Regions from separate parts of the Metasolibacillus sp. FSL K6-0083 genome, predicted to be linked through region 2. Evidence: riboswitches for the same ligand, from Rfam matches in the RefSeq annotation. Region 2 holds a riboswitch; each other region holds the start of a gene.
What was found. A riboswitch is a leader RNA that binds a small molecule or an ion and turns the genes downstream of it on or off. The one in region 2 is predicted to bind cobalamin.
Positions count from the first base shown of each region.

Region 1 (7,473 bases), 1.0 Mb from region 2:
AATCAAAAGACACGATGAGCAGCTCTTTATGATGAAAAGTGAGCAGCCGTTAAAAGTAATCAGCTCAGCAATGATTAATCCTGGTATTGGCTATTATCAATATTTTGTCAATCGAACAGTGGATAAGGACTATTATCCGGACGATGCAAAGCTAGAATATGAGCAATTTTTAAAGCAATATAAAATACCAATGTCAGCAACTGTTGCGATGATGACCGCTGTGCCACAGCATTTTATTATGCAGGATACATACACAGACGAGGCAACAGCTATCACCGTGTTTATTACAGCGGGTTTAGGCAATGCGGTAGATGTGACAAAATCTTATCAATATACATACAGACCGACAGTTGGGACGATTAATATTTTCGTATTCATAGAGGGCGATATAAGCGATGAAGCTTTTATCCAAGCTTATAATTGTATTATTGAGGCGAAAGTAAAGGTGCTGCATGAGTGCCATATAATGGATAGACAAAGCGCTACGATTGCAACTGGAACCTCGACAGATTGTGTAGCCCTCATCGCAACAGAGCGAGGTGAGTTTCATGAATATGGGGGTTCAATTACACGTTTAGGAGCACTTATAGGCAAAGGGGTAGCTGCTACATTGCGGAAAGCGATTGATAGTTATGAGGCGTATCAAAGGGGCGAGCTACAATGAATATCATTATTGTTTGTGTTGCCATTATACTTGACCGAATAATCGGAGATCCGAAAACATGGCCGCATCCTGTTATTTGGATAGGGAAGCTCATTTCATTTTTGGAGCGCCGCTGTAATGGTGGGGCAGCACGCTATCTAAAAGGAGCCGTAACAGCGCTAATTGTCATTATTGTTACAGGGCTTATCGTTTGGCTCATCATTTATTTGGCTGGGCTTGTGTCGCTATGGCTGGCTGCGGTGCTTGAAGTTATTTTTATCGCCATTGCCATTGCACAAAAGAGTTTGAAGGATGCAGCGTTAGTCGTTTATCATGCATTGCAGCGAGGAGATATAGCAGAGGCACGAGTGAAGCTTAGTTGGATTGTCGGGCGTGATACAGAACATTTAGAGGAGCCTGATATTGTTCGTGGTGTTGTTGAAACAGTTTCTGAAAATACAAGTGACGGTATTACGGCACCGATTTTTTATGCGCTGTTCTTTGGTGCGACAGGTGTGTGGGTCTATAAGGCAATCAATACACTCGATTCAATGGTTGGCTATCGTAACGAGCGCTACTGCCAGTTTGGATGCTTTGCTGCAAAGCTTGATGATGTGGCGAACTTTATACCAAGCCGTATAACAGGACTTTTTATTTTACTATGTACGAAAAACGAAGGTCCTTTTTCAATGCAAACGCGACTTCGCTACTGGCTACGCGATGCTAAGAAGCATCCAAGCCCAAATAGCGGCTATTTAGAAGCTGCAACTGCTTTACAGCTAGGCATTCGTCTCGGTGGTGAAAATATGTATCAAGGTAAAACAACGTTTCGTGCGTATATGGGGGAGCCGACCGTAGAATTAAATAAACAGCATATTTTGCACACTATACAGCATCTATACACAGTGACGATTATTTTTACGTTATTAATAGGAGGTGTTATTTATGCGATATCCAGCACATGGAGCTAATCCAAGTACATTGTATCGAGAGTTAGAGCTTGAAATGCCGGAGCAAATCATTGATTTAAGTGAAAACGTTAACTTCTTAGGACCACCAGCAAGCTTTGGGGCTATTTGGACATCGTTATTTCAAGAAATCGCCGCCTACCCGCATGAGGATGCAGAGCCACTACGAAGTCAGTTGGCATACCGATATAATGTAGCGACAGAACATATCGTTATAGGAAATGGTGCGGCAGAAATTTTAATGGCTTTAGCGAGATGTTATGCACGCGAAAAAATTGTCATTGTGCAGCCTTCCTTCTCTGAATATGCACGCACATTGGAGCAGCAGCAGGCTATTATTCAATCAATTGAAGTAGAGGAGCTAACGAACTATTCTTTGCCGATGGAACGATTAAAGGAGGCAATGTGCGGCGCGAAAGCTTTATATATTTGTAATCCAAACAATCCGACGGGTGTTGTAACGCCTAAAAAGCAATTGATTGAACTATTGCAATATGGAGAGCGAGTGGACTGTGACCTTGTTATAGATGAGGCATTTATGGATTGGACAGATGAGACAGAGTCCATGGCGGAGCTGGTAGCTAGCTCTAATCGTTTAATTATCCTTCGTTCTATGACAAAAATGTATAGTATGGCAGGTGTGAGACTTGGCTATGCACTTACACAGCATGCCTTCAAAATAAAGCAAGAGCTACCCCACTGGAATGTCAGTGCAATCTCGATTGCACTTGGTATGCAAGCATTGCAGGAAGAGGATTTCTGTGCAAAATCAAGGCAGCAGGCAGCACAAAGTCGTGCAGTAATTATTCCATTTTTGATGGAAAAAGGCTGCATTGTGACGAAGAGTAAAACGAACTATGTAGCCTTCCGTTTGCCGTCTACATATGATGCGACAAAATTTTATTTCTCACTATTACAAAAAGGAATTGTCCTGCGGCATACACAAAATTTTATTGGTATGGATGGCGAGTGGTTCCGCCTTGCGCTGAAAGAACAGCATAAAATGACAGCATTTCAGCAAGCATTGGAACATTTTTTTAGGTGCAAATAAAGCCATCTTATTTAGCACGAATTACTTGCAGTGTGGAATTTGAAAATTCCCTAAAAAAACGAAAGTAATTTCATACTTTACTCACATTTCTTGGCTATACTGAAAAAGCAGATAGATAATGGGAGGAAAAAGTATGAAAAAAATATTTGCATTTTTAGGGCTATGCTTTTTAATAGCTGCTCAAAGCGTTTCGGCGCATACTATGACAGAGAAAAACATCTATGAGGACGTTGAACCAACTGCTGAAAATGCGCAAAAAATACTATTGTTAAATAGTTTAGGGTTGCTTGGTTATAATGGACAGGATATGAAGCTAGCGCAAGAAAAAAACTTATCACGTATGGAATTTGCAGCATGGGTTGCGGGCTTTTACCAATTAGAGGGGGAAGATTTTGAGCAGCAAGCAAATGCTAGTTTGCAGGAGGAATATGTATCCTCGTTAGAGGGTGATATTACATATAAGGAGCTAAATACAGCGCTTTTCCATAAGGCATTAAATCTTGATGAGCCAGACGCAACAATGACAAAGGCACAATATATCGATTTTATTTTTGCGCATTTGAATGATGATATGGGCGGTCATACATTGCCACAAATGGGCGGCTTCGTTACTGGTCCTACAGGTGTGATTGAAGAAGTAAAAATAGAAGATAAAACAACGATTCTAGTCATCGCTGGTCATGAATATCCTTTATCTGGACATCCGCGTATTTCTGCAACTTCTGACAAGGCAGAGGATTGGATAGGTAGCACTGTTGAGCTGTCTTATTTTACAACAGCAAGTGGCGGTCATAGTCACAGTCATGGTCATGACGACCATCATGCGGAAGAGAATTCTGTAGAAGATATGGCATTGCATTATGTACAGCTACAGCAAACAGCGGCTAATGCAGTAAAGGAAGCAAGCACTAAAAGCGGCTGGCTTATGTCAGCAATTATTGTTGTGATATTAGCTGGATTAGCATTACTGTTTTTAAAGCGTAAATAAAGAGGCTCTTTGCTAATAGAAAATAAAATTGTTGAGAGCAGTGGGGAAGGGCGTGTCTGAAAATCCATTTTGAGACACGCCTTTTTACAGCTTTCTTTAAAACATACTAAAGAAATAAAAATATTAAGAAAAGATAGCACATTTAGATAAAAGTATGATAAAGTAATAGCACAATTGAATAATGTGTAAGAGTTGGTGCCAAGCGAAGGTTTGGCTTAAAAGGGAAGTCGGTGCAAATCCGACGCTGTCCCGCAACTGTAAGTCGGAGCAAATCACAAATGCCACTGGTGGGAAACTGGGAAGGCTGTGAGGCGCTGTGATGACAAGCCAGGAGACCTGCCAATATCTAGTACACACCAAATACCTACGTGGAAATAGGTGGTGAAAAGTAACGATAAATGTTACAAGTACGAGCGATAAAACAAGAGCGAATGGAGTACCATTACGTGTTTTTTTGCGATATATAAATTAATTAGCCATTTTCCGATGAGGGAAAATGGTTTTTTGTTGTAAAAAACTAATTTTGAAAGGTTGGTTTGTAAAATGGCATATGTAACAACAACGATTGGCTATCCATATATTGGGGAAAATCGCCAATGGAAAAAGTCTTTAGAAAAGTTTTGGAAACACGAAATAACAGAAGAGGATTTTCTAGCACAGCAAAAGGAAATTCGTTTAAGTCGCATCGAAAAACAATTGCAGCTAGGATTGAATGTAGTATCAGTTGGCGATTTTACCAATTATGACCGCGTGCTGGATATGGCTGTTATGTTTGGACTTGTACCAAAGCGCTTTAATTGGCAAGGTGGGAAAGTTGATTTGCAAACTTATTATGCTATGGCACGTGGTAATAAAGAGGCAGTCGCAAGTGAAATGACGAAATGGTTTAATACGAATTATCACTATATTGTGCCTGAATACGAAGGGCAACCACTACAGTTAACAGAAAATACAGTGCTTAAGCATTTTATAGAAGCAAAGGCTGCATTTGATATTACCGCAAAGCCGACACTTATTGGCCCTTATACATTTATAAAACTAACAAAGGGCTATGACCGCGTATCTCAAGCGTCATTCGTTTTAGCCATTTTACCTTTATATGCACAAATAATAAAGGAGCTAACTGAGGTTGGCGCGGAATGGATACAGCTTGAGGAGCCGGCGCTTGTTACTTCATTAGATAAGGAAGAAATTCAACTTGTGCAGGAAATATATGCACAGCTCTCTACATCTGTGCCAGAAGCGAAATTGATGTTACAAACATATTTTGAATCCTTATCAGCATACGAGCAGCTTACACAGCTCCCAGTTCATGGTATTGGGCTAGATTTCATACATGGCTATACGCATAATATGAATGCACTACGTCAGCATGGTTTCCCAGCAGACAAAGTTTTAGCTATTGGTATCATTAATGGACGGGATATTTGGCGGGCAAATTTAGCGGAAGTATATTCGACGGTGAAGGCAATTGAGCAACTTTCAGGTGCTAAGGAGCTATGGATTCAGCCTTCGTGCCATTTACAGCATACACCTATTACGACGAAGTTTGAAGCAAGGCTCGATTCGACCTTGCGAGATGCGCTTGCTTTTACAGATGAAAAAATAGTTGAAATTGTGGAAGTAACAGCTTATTTGAATGGACAGGACACATCAACTAATAGCGCCATATCAACAAGCATGAAGGCGATAGAAGCGTTGAAAAACCATCCTATTCGCAACAATAAGGGAGTACAACAGGCAGTTCAAATGATTCAGCAAGCAGATTTTGAGCGCAAAACATCCTATAAAGAGCGTGTGGCAATTCAACAGAAGGCGCTACAATTACCGTTATTTCCTACAACGACGATTGGTAGCTTCCCGCAATCAGATGAAGTAAAGCAAAAGCGCAATGCATGGCGCAAAGGTGATGTAACAACTGAAGTATACAATGAATTTTTAAAGCGAGAAACAGCACGCTGGATTGCAATCCAGGAGGAGCTGGATATTGATGTTCTAGTGCATGGTGAGTTTGAGCGGACAGACATGGTAGAATATTTTGGCGAAAAGCTAGCAGGTTTTGCATTTACTGAAAATGCATGGGTAGTATCTTACGGCTCACGCTGTGTAAAGCCACCAATTATTTACGGAGATGTAGCGTGGGAAGCGCCGATGACTGTGAAGGAAACGCTTTATGCACAAAGCTTAACAAAGCGTCGTGTGAAAGGAATGTTAACAGGTCCTGTAACAATTCTGAATTGGTCATTCGTACGTGATGATATAGAGCGTAAAGACGTGACATATCAAATTGCATTAGCATTGCGTCAGGAAATCGAGGCACTTGAGCAAGCAGGTATTTCCATTATTCAGGTAGACGAGCCCGCATTAAGAGAAGGCTTACCGCTTCGTAAAGAGCAGTGGGATGCTTATTTACAATGGGCTGTAGGAGGCTTTAAGCTGGCGACAGCCAGCGTAAAGAATGAAACGCAAATTCATACACATATGTGTTACTGCGAATTCAATGATTTCATTGAGCCAATTAGTGCCTTGGATGCGGATGTAATTTCAATCGAAACATCTAGAAGTCATGGAGAGCTCATTCGCTCACTACAGAATAACCCTTACGACAAAGGCATCGGCTTAGGTGTTTATGATATTCATAGCCCACGCGTGCCAAGTGAGGAAGAAATGCTGACAATTATGGAAGATAGCTTACAAGTATTAGCACGTAACCAATTTTGGGTAAATCCAGATTGCGGCTTAAAAACGCGTAAGGAGCCAGAAACTGTGGCAGCGTTAGCAAATATGGTAGCAGCAGCGAAAACATTGCGTCAGCAAATCGAGCAAGTAATTTAAAGAGGTGCACAAAATGGATAGACAGGTAGTAAAACATTATGAGCAATTATTAAAATCAAATATTATGCAAAATCAGCTAAATGGTGTTTCAAAAACTTTGCATGAACAAGTGGCGCAGTTAATTGCAAATGATAAAGATGATAAGATTGAAATTCAACTAGCCTATAATAATGTAGTACGAGAGATAGTGGGGGAAGAGCATTAACTTCTTTCAGCATTCAAGGGATGTCCCAAAAGCCGTGCATAGCCTGCATTTTGGGACATCCCTGTCCTTTTTTCTTCAAATATCATCGCTATTAGTTCAAAAAGCGGGATGATTTCACCGTATATTTGTGTAATGAACCATTTGTTATTTTCCTTCCCAGTTATCTTGATATTAGCATAGCAATAATAGTAAAGTTAATGGAGGGCTGTTGGAAAAGGCAAATTTGTTTTGGAAGTGCATTGAAAGAGGAATTTCATTCTTTTCTCTTTTACTTTGAGGAACCCTATGTTACTCTCGTTTTCAATCAGTAAGTTTTTGTCAAAAATTCATGGATACCCCATATGAATGAAAGTGAATAATGGAGGAGAAATATATGAACATCCGACAAGAGGATGATTATGTCATAATTAATGGCTTTAAAATTGAAGGAAGAATTTTAGAAGAGCGTTGTCAACAATGTCGCAGTCAAAAAATTCGAGATGACCAGTATGATGCTTATTTTTGTGCAACATGCAATAAATGGCTTGAGGAAAAATGCAATGACTCAGACTGTCACTATTGCTCACAAAGACCAAATAAACCAATCCCAGAGCAGTACAGGAGATAGGCGATGAATACAATTTATTTCGTGCGCCATGCACACTCATACTACACACCAGACGAATACAACAGACCTTTATCAAAAGAAGGCTGGGTGGAGGCGCAGAAATTAGTAAAAGTGTTTGGAGCATTAGAAATTCACGCAATATATGCCAGTAATTATAAACGTGCCATTGAAACAAT
Region 1 covers NZ_CP152046.1:817,315-824,787, reverse strand. The annotation lists gene MHB51_RS03820 (adenosylcobinamide amidohydrolase) at 1-664, shown strand, start outside; gene cbiB (adenosylcobinamide-phosphate synthase CbiB) at 661-1,614, shown strand; gene MHB51_RS03810 (aminotransferase class I/II-fold pyridoxal phosphate-dependent enzyme) at 1,589-2,662, shown strand; gene MHB51_RS03805 (hypothetical protein) at 2,796-3,650, shown strand; cobalamin riboswitch at 3,827-4,009, shown strand; gene metE (5-methyltetrahydropteroyltriglutamate--homocysteine S-methyltransferase) at 4,194-6,485, shown strand; gene MHB51_RS03795 (hypothetical protein) at 6,499-6,690, shown strand; gene MHB51_RS03790 (hypothetical protein) at 7,064-7,297, shown strand; gene MHB51_RS03785 (histidine phosphatase family protein) at 7,301-7,473, shown strand, end outside.
Region 1: another riboswitch for cobalamin. It lies ahead of metE (5-methyltetrahydropteroyltriglutamate--homocysteine S-methyltransferase); the one in region 2 lies ahead of MHB51_RS17010 (precorrin-6A/cobalt-precorrin-6A reductase).

Region 2 (7,473 bases):
TTATTATTATTTAATAAAGCTTTAAAAAGCTACAGCAACAAAGAATTGTATCAGCAATATTTAACTTTATTACCGCAGGACCCAAAATCATTATTTGTACAAAAAACAGTTCGCCAAGAGCTAGATGATATGGCTTATTTACATAAAATAGAAGAGAAAAAAATACAAGAGACGATTCAATCATTTAACTTAACACATTTGCTTCATCGACATCCGTATGATTTAAGCGGTGGGGAACAGCAAAAATTAGCACTTGCAAAGCTTTTATTAATGGAACCTAAAATTCTGCTACTAGATGAACCGACAAAAGGACTAGATGCACATGCAAAAGAAGAACTTGCGAAAATAATAAAGGATTTACAAGTAAAAGGTATGACCATTATTATGGTGACACATGATATTGAATTTTCTGCCCAATATAGCAGTAGATGTGCCTTGTTTTTTGATGGCAATATCGTATCAGAGGATGAGCCGCGCGCGTTTTATAGTGGAAACAGCTTTTATACAACGGCTGCCCATCGAATAACAAGAGAACAATTGAGCAATGCCATTACATGTGAGGATGTCGTTACTTTATGTCAAAAAACATTCGTTTAATCATCTCTCTATTTGTCATCCTAGTGTTAATTCCTCTTACTTTATATGCGGGTATTACATTATTTGCTGATAGGAAATATTATTTTATTTCGATTGTCATTATAATTTTAGCATCTGTTCCCTTTTTCCTGTCATTTGAACGGAGAAAGCCTCAGCCGCGCGAAATTTTAGTAATAGCCGTAATGTCTGCTATTTCAGTGGCGGGTCGAGCGTTATTTGTCATTACCCCCGGCTTCAAGCCGGTCGCTGCAATCACAGCGATTACAGGTTTTTCACTTGGAGCGGAGGCAGGTTTTTTAACAGGAGCCATTTCTGCATTAGTATCAAATATGTTTTTTGGACAGGGTCCTTGGACGCCATTTCAAATGTTTATGTGGGGAATGATTGGCTTTATAGCAGGTTTGCTCGGTAAAACAGGTATCATGCATAAAAAAATTCCTCTTATTTTATTCGGTATTTTTGCAGGCGTTTTCTTTTCCTTCGGTATGGACATTTGGGGAACGATTTCCATGTACGGTGTTTTCAGCTGGGAAGCTTATGTACTTGCGTTAACTTCCGCTGTACCATTTATGATTGTTTATGCTGTTTCCAATGTGATTTTTTTATTATTATTAGAAAAGCCTATAAGGGAAAAACTCGAGCGTATTAAAAATAAATATGGCGTATTGGCTGCCAAATAAGCCTAATTGAAAAATGAGAATGAGTTAGGCTTGCTTTCATGCTAGTTGAAATAGAAGTGACAAGTGCCCCCGTAAACCTTCTAACGAAAATACATTAGTTGGAGGAAATGCGCCAACCGTAATGGAAATCAGCGCTATCTTAGACATAGCCCTAAAATAAAATAGTTGAAATCTAGCTAAAATATGTTATCGTAAAATCATAATCGAATATGATGGTTAAATGAGTGCTTAGCAATGCTGAGGTAAAAGGGAAATTAGTGAGAAGCTAATGCAGCCCCCGCTACTGTAAGTGCAGATGAAATCACGAAAATCACTGTTCAAGCGAATGGGAAGATGTGAAAGTAAAAAGAAGCACGAGCCAGGAAACCTGCTCGTTTAATTAGTCACTTGCTTTTCGGAGGGAGAAGTGTAGGCGAGACATCAAATGTAAGGAATGTGTATATACGAATATATACGCACTTTTTAAACATGGAATCTCATAGCCTGTATCTCTTCACTTTTAGAGATACAGCTTTTTTATTTTTAAGCACGTTAGACCATGAGGAGGGCTCATATGATTTTATTTATAGAAGGAATAAATGAAACTCGAGAATTAGCTGTCACTTTACAACAACAAGGGCACACTCTTATCACAAAAGGTACTTGCCTAGCTGGCACCTTTTTAATTAGCGATTTATCAGTTAATGAAATAGTTGATATGATTACACAACACGAGATTACTTGTGTTGTCGATGCTAGTCATCCCTTTGCTGAAGAAGCATCAAAAACAGCTATGGAAGCTGCTATCAATTGCGGAGTATCCTATGTGCGTTATGAACAACCTCAATTGCTTATGTAATCAATTACAATGTGACGCAATTGATTGTTAGTTGAACCAATCGGGCTTTTACGGGCAGTTAATCTCTCACTTATCCTTTAGCGTATTTTCACTTAAATCTTGCAGTGGGCGTCTTACTGCCCGTTAATGCGGGATAAACTATAAGTGATATTTTTCATTGTCATCTTTTAATGTTTTAAGTAAGATAAAAACAAGCTTTCATATTACATTATGAGGGAGGATGGGTGAAAATGAGTGAACAACAATTAATAAACGCTGGTTATCGTAAATATAGTGGAGAAAAAATCGACGTTTTTTACTCAAAGGATTTATGTGAGCATGTTGGGAACTGTGTTAAAGGGAGCATTGATGTGTTCAATCCAAAAAGAAAACCGTGGGTACTAGTAGATGCTAAATCTGCTGATGAGGTAGCTCGTATTATTGACACATGCCCAACAAAGGCGTTGCAATATGTCTTTAGGAAGGAAGCAATTATGGAAATCACTATTGAAGAAAAACGAGTTATCGCTACAAAAGATGGTGTAGAACTTGGCGAGATGACATTCGTCAATTCCAACGATAAGTTTTATATTATTGACCATACGGGTGTTTATGATGCTGCACGTGGGTTAGGTGTCGGTAAAAAAATGGTACAGGCATTTGTTGAACATGCACGCACAAACAATATAAAGATACTTCCATTATGCCCATTCGCTAAAGCTGAGTTTGAAAAAAATCACGAGAGCTATGCCGATGTCTTGCATTCGTAATGTAGTAACGGCTCCGCATGCTTCTTCTGTGAAGAATGCGAAGCCGTAGCAAAGTGATATTGCTTTCCACGACAAAAAGAAGGTGTCTCAAAATAGCTTTTCAAACACCCTCTTTCTGTATATAAAATTCCATTGATTATAGGCTCACTTTATTATCAAGAATGTAAGTGACACGCTACTGCCCTTGAGTCATTTGTAAATTGTAGTTGTGGCTGCTCCGTTTTGCATTTTTCCATTGCAAATGGGCAGCGAGTATGAAAGTGGCAGCCAGTTGGTGGTGATGTTGGACTTGGCAAATCTCCTTTTATAATGATGCGCTCTTTACTTTTTTCCTCTGTTACTTGAGGTACTGCTGAGATAAGCGCCTCTGTATAAGGATGTAAAGGTTTGGAAAATATCGTTTCCGTATCGCCAATTTCTACAATTCTCCCTAAATACATAACCATTATTCGGTCTGCTATATATTGAACAACAGAAAGGTCATGCGTGATAAACATATAAGTTAAATCATATTCCTCTTGTAAATCCTTCAGTAAATTTAATATTTGAGCTTGGACAGATATATCAAGTGCTGAAACAGGTTCATCTGCAATAATTAACTTCGGATTTAAGACAAGCGCTCTAGCTATCCCGATACGCTGACGTTGACCGCCACTGAATTCATGTGGGTATCGCGATAAATAGGATTCGTCTAACCCCACATCTTTCATAATGTTTTTAATAATTTTTTGCCGCTCCTGCTTTGTTCCAATTTTATGAACAATTAATGGCTCTAATAAGGTTCTCTCAATCGTCCATCTAGGATTTAAGCTTGCGTAAGGGTCTTGAAAAATCATTTGCATACTGCGACGTACTTCCTTTAATTTTGGTCCTTTGCAATTCATTAAAGACTTGCCCTCTAGCAAAATATCACCTGTTGTAGCTTCTAATAATTGAATAATGACTTTAGCTAAAGTTGATTTTCCGCAGCCACTTTCACCAACAATCCCTAATATTTCGCCTTTTTTAATATGAAAATCGACATTATCAACAGCCTTTACAACTGTAGCACCCGCTTTGTTTTTTTTCATCGGATAATATTTTTTGAGCTCTTTTACATTTAGTATTACTTCATCCTTGATTTCCATTCGTACTCACCGCCTCGTTTTCATATAACCAACAAGCAACGCTCGTCTGATTTTCTTGAGTTATTAATTCAGGTGGTACTTCATGACATTTTTTCATTGCTTGTGGACAACGATCCGCAAATCTACAGCCTTTAGACCAATTTCCTGGTCTTGGCACGTTTCCTTTAATATACGATAATCGTGCTTGTCCAGCTGCTGTTGTTGGTAAAGATGCTAATAATCCTTGTGTATAAGGATGTAAAGGCTTATGCAATACATCCTTAACCTTACCTATTTCTACAATGCGCCCAGCATACATAACCGCTACACGATCACAGGATTCATGTACAACACCTAAATCATGTGTGATTAACATCAATGCCATATTATTATTTGCCTGAATTTCTTTAATTAAATCTATAATTTGTGCTTGTATCGTAACATCTAAAGCGGTAGTCGGTTCATCTGCTATAAGTAATTTAGGCTTGCATATAATTGCCATAGCAATCATAATTCTTTGACGCATACCACCTGATAATTGGTGAGGATAGTTTTTTACGATTTCTTCAGGTCTTGATATGCCGACTTGTTTAATTAATTGAATAATTTCTTCTTTTCGCTCTGATTTATTTAATTTCGTATGAATTTTTAATACTTCTTCGATTTGTTTCCCTATTTTCATTACAGGATTTAAAGCAGTCATAGGTTCTTGGAAGATCATCGACAACTCAACAGCTCGTATTTTTTTATATTCTTTTCGTGTTAATTGGCTTAAATCATATTGCTCCGCAAAGCATAATGTATCAGCCTGTATTGTTAGCGGTTTTTTTATTAAACCCATAATCGAAAGCGCTGTTAATGACTTACCACATCCACTCTCACCAACAATGCCTATCGATTCTCGTTCATATATATCAAATGAAATCCCATCAACAATATTCACTTTGTCCTTCTCTTTATGAAATGAAGTTGACAAATTATTTACCTCTAATACTTTTTGTGTCAATTGAATCCCTCCTCACCTTCATAGCACTGTTTAAATTTTTGCTACTTGTTTCAATGCCTTTTCCATTGCCGCCTCAAGTATCGTTAATTCCTTGTCCTCATGTGCCAATGAAATAGCATGATGAGACAATGGCTTTGCTAAGCAGTACAATTGGTCGCCCTGCATTGATTGAATAAAAGCGATATATTGCTCTGCATTCCCATGTGCAGCCTCACGATAATTTGTTGGCTTCTCTTTTGTAAAATACCAATGAATATGCCCACCCTTTCCAACCATATGCGCATCAATGTTTAGCTCGCTTGCCTTAGAATTAAAGAATTTGATTAATCTTTCTGTACGTTCATCCAACTTTTGTAATACATTTTCTTCTTCATATACTTCGAAAAATGCTAAAGCTGCTGCTAAAGAAGATTGATGACCATTGTATGTTCCAACAAACGCATAACCGCCTGGTTTCGCCTCCGCAATTTGCATAATTTCTTTTTTACCAGCTACCGCTGATAATGGAAAACCATTTGCAATTGCTTTACCAAAAGTTGATAAATCAGGCGTCACACCAATTCTTTTTTGATAGCCGCCTTCTGATTCCCTAAAGCCTGTTAATAGCTCATCGAAAATAAGAACAATATTGTATTTTGTACATAGTTCTCTTACAGCCTTTAAAAATTCAATATTTCCAGATATATAGCCTATATCAATTAATGTTGGCTCTAACACAAGCGCAGCTAAACGCTCATGATTTTCCTCAATAATTTTTTGTGTTGCTTCAATATTATTAAAAGGAATCACAACTGTACTTTCTACAATTTTTTGATTTAAGCCTGTCGAGCCTGGTAACGGATTTGGTTTATCTGCTTCTCCCGCCTGTGATAAATCTGCCCAAGTGCTGACATTGACTACATCACTCCAACCATTATACGCACCTTCCACAACAGCTACATCTTGCTTATTTGTATAAGAGCGAGCCATCATAATTGCATGTAGCACTGCCTCCGTACCTGTATTTGAAAATCTAACTTGCTCAGCAGTTGGCACAAACTCTAAAAACTTTTTAGCTACCTTTACTGATAATGGTGTTTCAACCCCTGTAATAATGCCAGATTCTAAATTGGCATGATATTTCTCCATAAATTTCTTATGATTATGCCCTAAAATAATTGCCCCATTGCCTAACACAATATCTAGATATTCATTGCCATCTAAATCCGTTAAGTATGCACCATTTCCCTTTTTATAATATGTAGGATGTGGTGCAACAAAACGGCTGTTTGAATTCACGCCACTTGGTGAATAATTCCTCATTTCCTCGTACATTTTACGCGATAATTGTAAGCTCATCAAAATCTCTCCTATCAAAATATTTTTAACTCATCAGCAGTTAGCATGTTTTCATATAATAAGTGATAAAAATCTTGTTTTTCCTCTATGGGAACACTTTGTACGATAGGTAGTAGACTTTCTAACCCTCGATAATAAGAATAAATAAAAGGCCCTCTAATAAAATCCTCAATAAACGATATTCTCGATTTAATCCAATTTTCTTGTCCAAAAGCTTGGCTAGCTAAATAATTAGCAACCTCTGATTTATCTAGCTGTAATTCATTTAATAGATAGCTTGCATTTAATGTCGTACACATCTTTAATTGCTGAGCTGTTTTTGCGATTTCATCGTGTTCATTTTCATCCCAGCCTAAAAAGATTTGACCACAATCTGCAATTCCTTCAAAAATAGGGCTGGATGCAGAGTTTGTAATAACTAAGCCTGCATCTAATGGGATTTTTCCGCATTTGACAGCCTGTTCTCTTTTATACATATGTGTGAAATGCCCTGGAAACACTTCATGCGTCACTAAATGCTTTAAATCCTCATATGTGTAGTGATAGTCAGCATTAATAAGCATTTCGCGTGATTTATAATCTGCATATGCGGAAAATGGTACATCTTTTACAAGCTTTGGCTTTGCTTCAATGCTATGAATATCATCGAACATTTTGCGACTTACATCCTCTTTGGCGGTTTGTATTAAATTTGTTAAAACAGCTAGCATATCATCTGTTTCAACTTTTCTGTCTTCAAACCATTTTTTATACATTTGCTGCACTGTGCCGCTATAGCCTGCTGCTTTCAATTGGGCTTCAAGTCTTTGCTGAATTCTATTTATTTTCCACCCTGCTACAGGATTTGAGTCTACAAATAATAAGTTTCTTACTATGTTGCGAAATGAATGCGCCTTGCCCTCTAAATAGCGAATATAGTACATCATTCCATTTATTTGCTTTGCCATATATTCACGTCTTAATTCATTTTGAATATTATTCAATCGACTATAAAGCGACCTATAATCCTCTAAAATATGTGCAAAGCTACCGTATTGATAGACCTGTGATTCAACAAGCTGTACAGGTACTAGCCCCTCTGTTTTCAAAAAGCCATTTTGGCTACTGTTTTGTGTTTTTTTATAAAACTCATCTAGACCTAATGTGATTTTCACGAATT
Region 2 covers NZ_CP152046.1:3,634,074-3,641,546, reverse strand. The annotation lists gene MHB51_RS17020 (energy-coupling factor transporter ATPase) at 1-597, shown strand, start outside; gene MHB51_RS17015 (ECF transporter S component) at 576-1,277, shown strand; cobalamin riboswitch at 1,483-1,667, shown strand; gene MHB51_RS17010 (precorrin-6A/cobalt-precorrin-6A reductase) at 1,831-2,115, shown strand; partial or broken gene MHB51_RS17005 ((4Fe-4S)-binding protein) at 2,346-2,558, shown strand; gene MHB51_RS17000 (GNAT family N-acetyltransferase) at 2,589-2,864, shown strand; gene MHB51_RS16995 (dipeptide ABC transporter ATP-binding protein) at 3,020-3,991, opposite strand; gene MHB51_RS16990 (ABC transporter ATP-binding protein) at 3,975-4,976, opposite strand; gene MHB51_RS16985 (aminotransferase class III-fold pyridoxal phosphate-dependent enzyme) at 5,007-6,314, opposite strand; gene MHB51_RS16980 (hypothetical protein) at 6,329-7,473, opposite strand, start outside.

Region 3 (7,473 bases), 1.6 Mb from region 2:
TTATAAACTGCTGATGATACAACCTTTAGCGGTGCCTCCGCTTGAAAGTGCACATAGCTGTCCGTTATTGCGAAATGCTCCTTCGTCACCGGCGCGAATACATTTTCCTGCTTGAGCCTTGGTAGCTGCGTTACTTGAGGCTTTGGTAGCTCGGGATGTGCATATGTAGTCACCCTTGCCCCGTAGACCTCTGCAATTTGCGCTTCTAGTAACACCTCATGCGGCTTGCCGAATGCCTTGACTTGCCCCTTATCCATTAACAAAAGCTCGTCACAATACAATGCCGCTAAGTTCATATCGTGAAAAACTGATACTACCGTTAATTCACATTCTAACGCTTGTTTGCGAATCATATCTAATATTTGCTGCTGATGCGCAATATCTAAATGATTTGTCGGCTCATCAAGCAATAAAAGATTCGCACATTGCGCAAGTGCCTGTGCGATAAAAGTACGCTGCTGCTCACCGCCCGATAAATATTCCAAATAAGCATGCTCATATTGTTGCACACCTGTTTGTCGCATCGCCGTTTGTACAGCCTGCTCATCTTGCTCCGACCAACTGGCAAAGAAACTAGATTGATGCGGATAACGACCGAGCGACACCGCATCACGTACAGAATTGGAAAAAGCGTTAGCATGTAACTGAGGCAGTACAGCCATTTTTTTCGCAAGCTCCTTCGTTGAATAGGCATCAATTCCCTTACCATCGAGTAAAATTTGTCCACTTATTGTAGGTAAAACGCCGCTAATCACCTTTAACAATGTAGATTTGCCACTACCATTCGGTCCGAGAATCCCCAGTATTTTCCCTTTAGATACTGTGAATGAAACATTTTTAATAATCGGTGTCGCACCGTAGCCACCAGAAATTTGCTCTACTTGTAGCATTATGCTCCCCCTTTTCTACGTTGCTTGTAAAAAATATAAGCAAAAATGGGCGCACCGATAAATGCTGTAATGACCCCAATAGGCAGCTCTGTTGGCGCAATGATTGTACGTGACACTAAATCGCAAATCACGAGAAGGCTTGCGCCATTAATGAGCGATAAAATTAGCAGCAAACGGTGGTCTGCGCCGACAAGCATGCGCACCATATGTGGCACGACAAGCCCAACGAAACCAATCGTACCAGAGACGGCAACCGCAGCACCTGTCAGTATAGAACCACCAGCTAAAATAATATATTTACTGCGCTTCACATCAACGCCTAAATGCTTTGCACGCTCTTCTCCGTAAACCATCGCATTCAACTCACGACGGTTTAACCAAATTAAAAGTACACCGATAATAACGAACGGGATAATCATTTGCACATATGGCCAGCCGCGCATCGAAACGCTACCAAGTAGCCAGCCCATAATCATTCGTAGCTGCTCCCCTGTCAACGCAATCATTAAAGAAATACAGGAACCTAAAAAAGAGCTAAAAATAACCCCAGTTAATATTAATGTCTCCATTTTCATCGTTCGGTCAACAAGGCGCGCAAAAGTCATCACAATTATCATTGTTATCGCTGCGCCAAGCATACTAAAAATCGGCAATGTGAAAACGCCAAGCATCGGAAGCGATACTGAAAAATAAATAGTTGCCACTGCACCGACAGAGGCCCCTGACGAGATACCGAGCGTATATGGATCAGCGAGTGGGTTTTTTAATAAACCTTGAAATGCTGCCCCCGCTATCGCCAGCGACGCACCAACGAGCGCAGCAAGCATTACTCTAGGCATTCGAATATTCCATAAAATACTGTAGGCGGTTGGGTCAGCCTCTCTATCCCATAAAGTAGATAGCGGTATGTTCACTGAACCTACCGCAACTCCTAACCATATACTTATGAGTAGTAATGCAATTGATATGACATATGCAATTACTGCCTTTTTATTTTGACTCAAATAGAATCGCCTGCCTTTAAATAAACGCTTATTCTGGAGTAGGACTATCCAAAAAGGGAATTTTGTATTGGTATCATATTAAAAGGGAGATTTTCGTTTCTTCTCTATCGCTTAGGAATAAACCTTTTACCAAAAAGTCATCGTCCAAAACGCCGATTATAGACGTTTTTTTAGATGTCCCCTTTATTTGGAATAATCAACAAATATTCAATTTCTTATAATTCTTTTAGGCAGCCCTCATCCAGATTTATCCCGCATTAACGGGCAGTAAAACGCCCACTTCAAGACTTAAGTGACAATACGCTAAAAGATAAGTGCGAGATTAACTGCCCGTAAATGCCCGAGTGGGTCAACTAACAATCAGTGGGGATGAGGAATCCCACTGATTGAAGTTTCACTTTATTTAAAAATTTCTGGATACATTGCCTTTGCAATTGATTCTACCCCATCCGCAATGCGAGGACCTTGACGGCTTGTCATACTGCCATCTACAGTGTAAACTGCGCCGTTTTTCACCGCATCCATTTCAGCAAATGCTGGGTTATTTAAAACTGCGTCCACATCTTCTGCGTATGTCACGATAATTGTGCTTGGATTGCTTGCAACAAAATCCTCTGGACTATACATTGGCCATTCATCTGCTTCAACAACGTTTTTAATATTGATTGCTTTTAGCATCTCATCCATAAATGTGTTTTGACCAACTGCATAAATATCTGGTGTCATACCAACAACAACGAAAGCTGATTTTTCTTCTTGTCCTTCCACTTTTGCCTGTATATCAGCTAGCTTCGTTTTAATAGATTCCACCATTTTCTCTGCTTCTTCTACTTTACCTGTTAAAGTACCGATTTGTTCCATTGTCATATATGTTTCTTCAAATGTTGCCGCATTTTTAACGACGAACACCGTTACGCCCGCTGCTTCTAATTGCTCTAATGCTGGCTCAACTGCGAACATGCTTGATTCATGTGCAAAAACAATATCGGGCTGTAAGGAGACGATTTTTTCAACATTGTATTCCATGCTACCGACTCTTTCTTTTTCAGCTACTGCTGGTGGATAATCATCAATATCGTTGACGCCAACAACCTCATTTTCTAAATTTAAAGCAAATAAAATTTCTGTATTTGATGGTGTTAAAGAGATGATTTTTTCTGGTGCACGCTCAAGCGTAACCTCTCTGCCTAAAGCATCTGTTACTGTCGCAGGAAAGGCTGCTGCGAGCTCGTCCGTTTCTTGCTGTACTTCTGTTTGCTGCTCACCTTGCGTTTGTGGCTCCTTATTGTCATCCTGTCCACACGCTGCAAGCAAGCCTGTTGCTAACAGCATCGTCATTATAATTGACCAAAACTTTTTCACTTCTAATTCCTCCTAATTAAACAAAATAACAAAAAAATCCCTCGACAAATACGAGAGATTATAATAGGGCACTATTAAAATAGCGGCGCCACCCTATCCTCGTAGGTTGTCATTGGCTTTACACGAAAGGCAGGTCTCCTGGCTTATGCATCATACATCTCTAGCGCCTTCCCGAAAATTCAGTGGCATACCGCTAGAAACTAGCATTTACAGTGGCGGGACCGCATCAGATTTTCACTGATTTCCCTTTTACTCCTTATCATCTACAAGGAACCTTTTGTGCTTCACTATGAACTTTTTTATCTTTGACAATGAATAAAATCTCAATGTCTCCACTTTAATTATAGCGAAAAAATTGAGATTGTGTAGGTGCTAAATATGGTAGTTATACTCTTCAGGTAGTACGCGACGTAAAAACTGCTTTGTGCGCTCCTCTTTTGGTTGTACAAAAATCTCATGCGCGGAGCCTTCCTCAACAATTTGACCTCCATCCATAAAAATGACATGGCTTGCTACATCTCGCGCAAATGACATTTCATGTGTGACGACAATCATCGTTGTGCCAGACTTCGCGATTGTTTTCATGACCTCTAAAACTTCCCCTACAAGCTCGGGGTCAAGCGCTGATGTCGGCTCATCAAATAAAATTACATCAGGCGATAATACAATAGCTCGGGCTATACCAACCCGCTGCTGCTGACCACCAGATAATTGACTTGGGTAGGCATCATATTTATGCGTCAAACCTACTTGATCGAGTGCCTCTTTCGCAAGTCCATACGCTTTCTCCTTATTCATTTTCCTACCTATAATTAAGCCTTCTGCGACATTTTCCAGTGCCGTTTTATTATGAAATAAATTATAATTTTGAAATACAAAGGCGGTTTTTTTACGTACAGCAAGCACTTCCTTTTTAGAGGCATTTCTTAAATCAACTGTTATTTCACCAAAGCTCGCCGTTCCTTTATCCGCACGCTCCAAAAAATTAATACAGCGCAGCAATGTTGTTTTACCTGAACCACTGGGACCTAAAATAACAACAACATCCCCTTTTGAAACAGTTAAATCAACGCCCTTTAAAATCTCATTGCGCCCGAATGATTTATGAATATTTGTAATTTGTAGCATCAGCTCTCCCCCTTTACATTTAACTTTGAAGATTCATTTTATAGCGACTTAAATAGCGTTCATAGCGTTTAAATAAATACTCTACCGTCATACATAAAATTAAATAAACAATGAAAATATCGATATATGCCTCTAAATAATTGTAGCCAACATTCGCAGCAACCTTCGCCTTCAATGTAATTTCCTGTAACGAAATGGCATAACCAAGCGATGTCGCCTTAATCAAATTAATCGTTGCAGTACATAAATTAGGTAACGCCGCTACCAAAGATTGTGGGATGACAATACGCCAGTAAGCCTGCGCTGTTGTCAAACCAACAGAATATGCCGCCTCTAGCTGACCGTTAGGCACAGTTTGCAATGCCGAGCGAAACACTTCCGTTAACACCGCGGCTGTATTAAACGTAAATATAATAAGGGCATACCATAATGGATTCACATCATAAATGGAGTAATTGATATTATATTTTTCAAATAGACCTGCTAAAATGAGTGGGATGCTGCTGTAGAGCACAAAAATTTGAATAATTACTGGCGTGCCACGCACAAAAGACACATAAATTTTTGTTAAGCGGTTAATAATCGGCACTTCATAAATACGCGACATGGCAAGTAGAAAAGCTAAAGGTATTGCTAATATAAGCGATACAATCGTTACCAATAACGCAATTGGCACACCGCTAAGCGCAACCCAAAAGGTATCTATTAAAAATGCTATATTAATAAAATCCATGCACATCACTCCTTATGTCGCCTTGATTGAGCTCTTCCCTTTGCTAAATGCTCGCTCCAATTTTGCAAATAGCTTCTCTAACGTAATCGACAAAATCCAATAAATAATAGCTAAAGCCATAAAAATTTCTAACGTATGCGTACCATAGTTATTCGCAATAATTAAATTTGCCTTTCCTACAATATCGATAAAGCCTATCGTATAGGCAAGTGCCCCTTCCTGTAATACCGCAATTAAGCCATTGCCAAAATTCGGTATGGCAACAACAAATGCTTGTGGAAAAACAATGCGTCGATAGGCTTGCAGTGGTGTGAGACCGACGCTAACAGCTGCCTCATGCTGTCCTCTATCAATTGCTAAATAAGAAGAACGAATTACCTCGGACATCATCGCCGCAAACTGTAAGCTAAATGTTATCACTACAAAAACACCTGTATGCACATTATGCAAATTGATATTTAATAAATTTTCAGCGAATGCCGGAACCCCGTAGTACACAAGAAATAATAATACGATCGAAGGTGTACAACGAATAATTGTTGTATAGCCATTCGCAAGCCAACGCAGCAATGCATGATTGCTCAATTTCGCCATCGCTAGTACCAATCCAGCAACACTACCAAAAACGACCGCAAGAGCAGCAACATATAATGTCACAAATAAAAATGGCAATAGCTGTGGAAGCGCTGACCATAAATAAGTGATATCAAAGTATTTTTCCATTCATCTCACCACCGATTCATTATGTATGCAGCTCTTGGGAAAGCAGGTTGCATATGCTCTCCCTTAGCTATTCAATTAATCTAACGTTTTACAGAATCTAGCACTTTGAATAAATCCTTACCGTAAAATTGTTCGCTTAGCTTATTTAGCGCATCCGTTTCCTTTAACTGCTGAATTGCTTTATCATAGGCATCTGCGAATTCCTGCTCCTTTTTATTAAATAGCGGCCATGTTTTAATTACTGCAAACTCGTTATACACAACCTCATCCTTTAAATGATGATACGGGCCGCCCTCCGTTAATACTTGACCGTTAAAGCTACCTTCGATTTGTACACCACCATCTACACGCCCTTCATTCACCCATTGCACAACATCAACCGAAAACTCCTCCCCTGCCTGTAGCTTGACTTGGTTATCCGGATTCGCTTCATTGTATTCAGCAATGACTGTATACTGGGCGTTATTTGCCGCGATTGGCGCTAGCGTAAACCCTGCTGAAGCAAAGTCACTTAAATTTTTAATATGGGCATTTTCTTTTTTTACAACAAGCCCTGCACTACTTAATCCTAAAAACTCCTGTGGAAAAATAAATTTTGCTGTTCGCTCCTCTGTCCAGAAGGCATTTTTCACACCTACCTGATACTTCCCTTGCTCAACACCGATTAATAAATCATCGTTGGACGTTCCAACAAATTCAAACTCGTAATCTTCTAAAATTTCATCAACTAATTTCATTACTTCAACGTCATAGCCTGTTGGATTACCGTTTTCATCAATATAAGTCATTGGCTTGCCTGACTGGTCATAAGCTACCTTTACTTTTTTCACCGCTTCTCCATTTGACGTTGTAGCACCCTCGCCGTCACTGCACGCCACTAGTATAGAAACCGCTGCAAAGCTGATTGCTGTAAACTGTAATATTTTTTTAATTAACATGTAAAGTCTCTCCTTTTGCTTGTTGAATAGCTGCTTCAGCCAACTTTTTTATTGTCATATCATCCATTGGTGGATTGTGTAAGCCTGCCCTCACATCACGATAATAACGCTGCAGTGGATTATTGCGTTGCAAGCTTTTTGCACCAACTAAGCGCATCGCCTTATCCACAATTTGCAATGCATTATTTGTCACAACATGCTTGGCAATATTGAGTTCTTGCTGCACAAACTGTTTACGAGTCGGATTTATATAAGCCTCTGCCGCCCCGTACAATGTGAAGCGTGCTGTTGCCAGTGCTAATTCAATTTCTCCAATGAGTGCTTGCACATTTGGCAAGTCGCTTATCGGACCATTTAAGCTATTTGGTTTATGTGTTGTCGCAAAATGAACAGCATAATCACGTGCAGCTTGTGCGATACCTAAATAAGTAGCAGGAACTAATAATGCCCAACCATTCACCTTAAAACCTGTAGAATAACTCGGAATTTCAACCAAATCAGATGGCTTTAGCTCTACATTTTGCAATACTAAATCATGGCTACCTGTACCACGCATCGCAATTACATCCCATGTTTCATCGATTGTGACACCTTTGGCTTTGTGTGGAATAAGGAAAAATCCAATTTTCTCTTGCTCCTCTATCCAAGCAGATGTTAAAAAATAATCCAGCTCTGGTGCACCTGTTGTATAGTTT
Region 3 covers NZ_CP152046.1:2,000,627-2,008,099, forward strand. The annotation lists gene MHB51_RS09325 (adenosylcobinamide amidohydrolase) at 1-890, opposite strand, end outside; gene MHB51_RS09330 (iron ABC transporter permease) at 890-1,894, opposite strand; gene MHB51_RS09335 (ABC transporter substrate-binding protein) at 2,294-3,256, opposite strand; cobalamin riboswitch at 3,367-3,549, opposite strand; gene MHB51_RS09340 (amino acid ABC transporter ATP-binding protein) at 3,629-4,384, opposite strand; gene MHB51_RS09345 (amino acid ABC transporter permease) at 4,404-5,117, opposite strand; gene MHB51_RS09350 (amino acid ABC transporter permease) at 5,130-5,840, opposite strand; gene MHB51_RS09355 (transporter substrate-binding domain-containing protein) at 5,921-6,778, opposite strand; gene MHB51_RS09360 (acyl-CoA dehydrogenase family protein) at 6,768-7,473, opposite strand, start outside.
Region 3: another riboswitch for cobalamin. It lies ahead of MHB51_RS09335 (ABC transporter substrate-binding protein); the one in region 2 lies ahead of MHB51_RS17010 (precorrin-6A/cobalt-precorrin-6A reductase).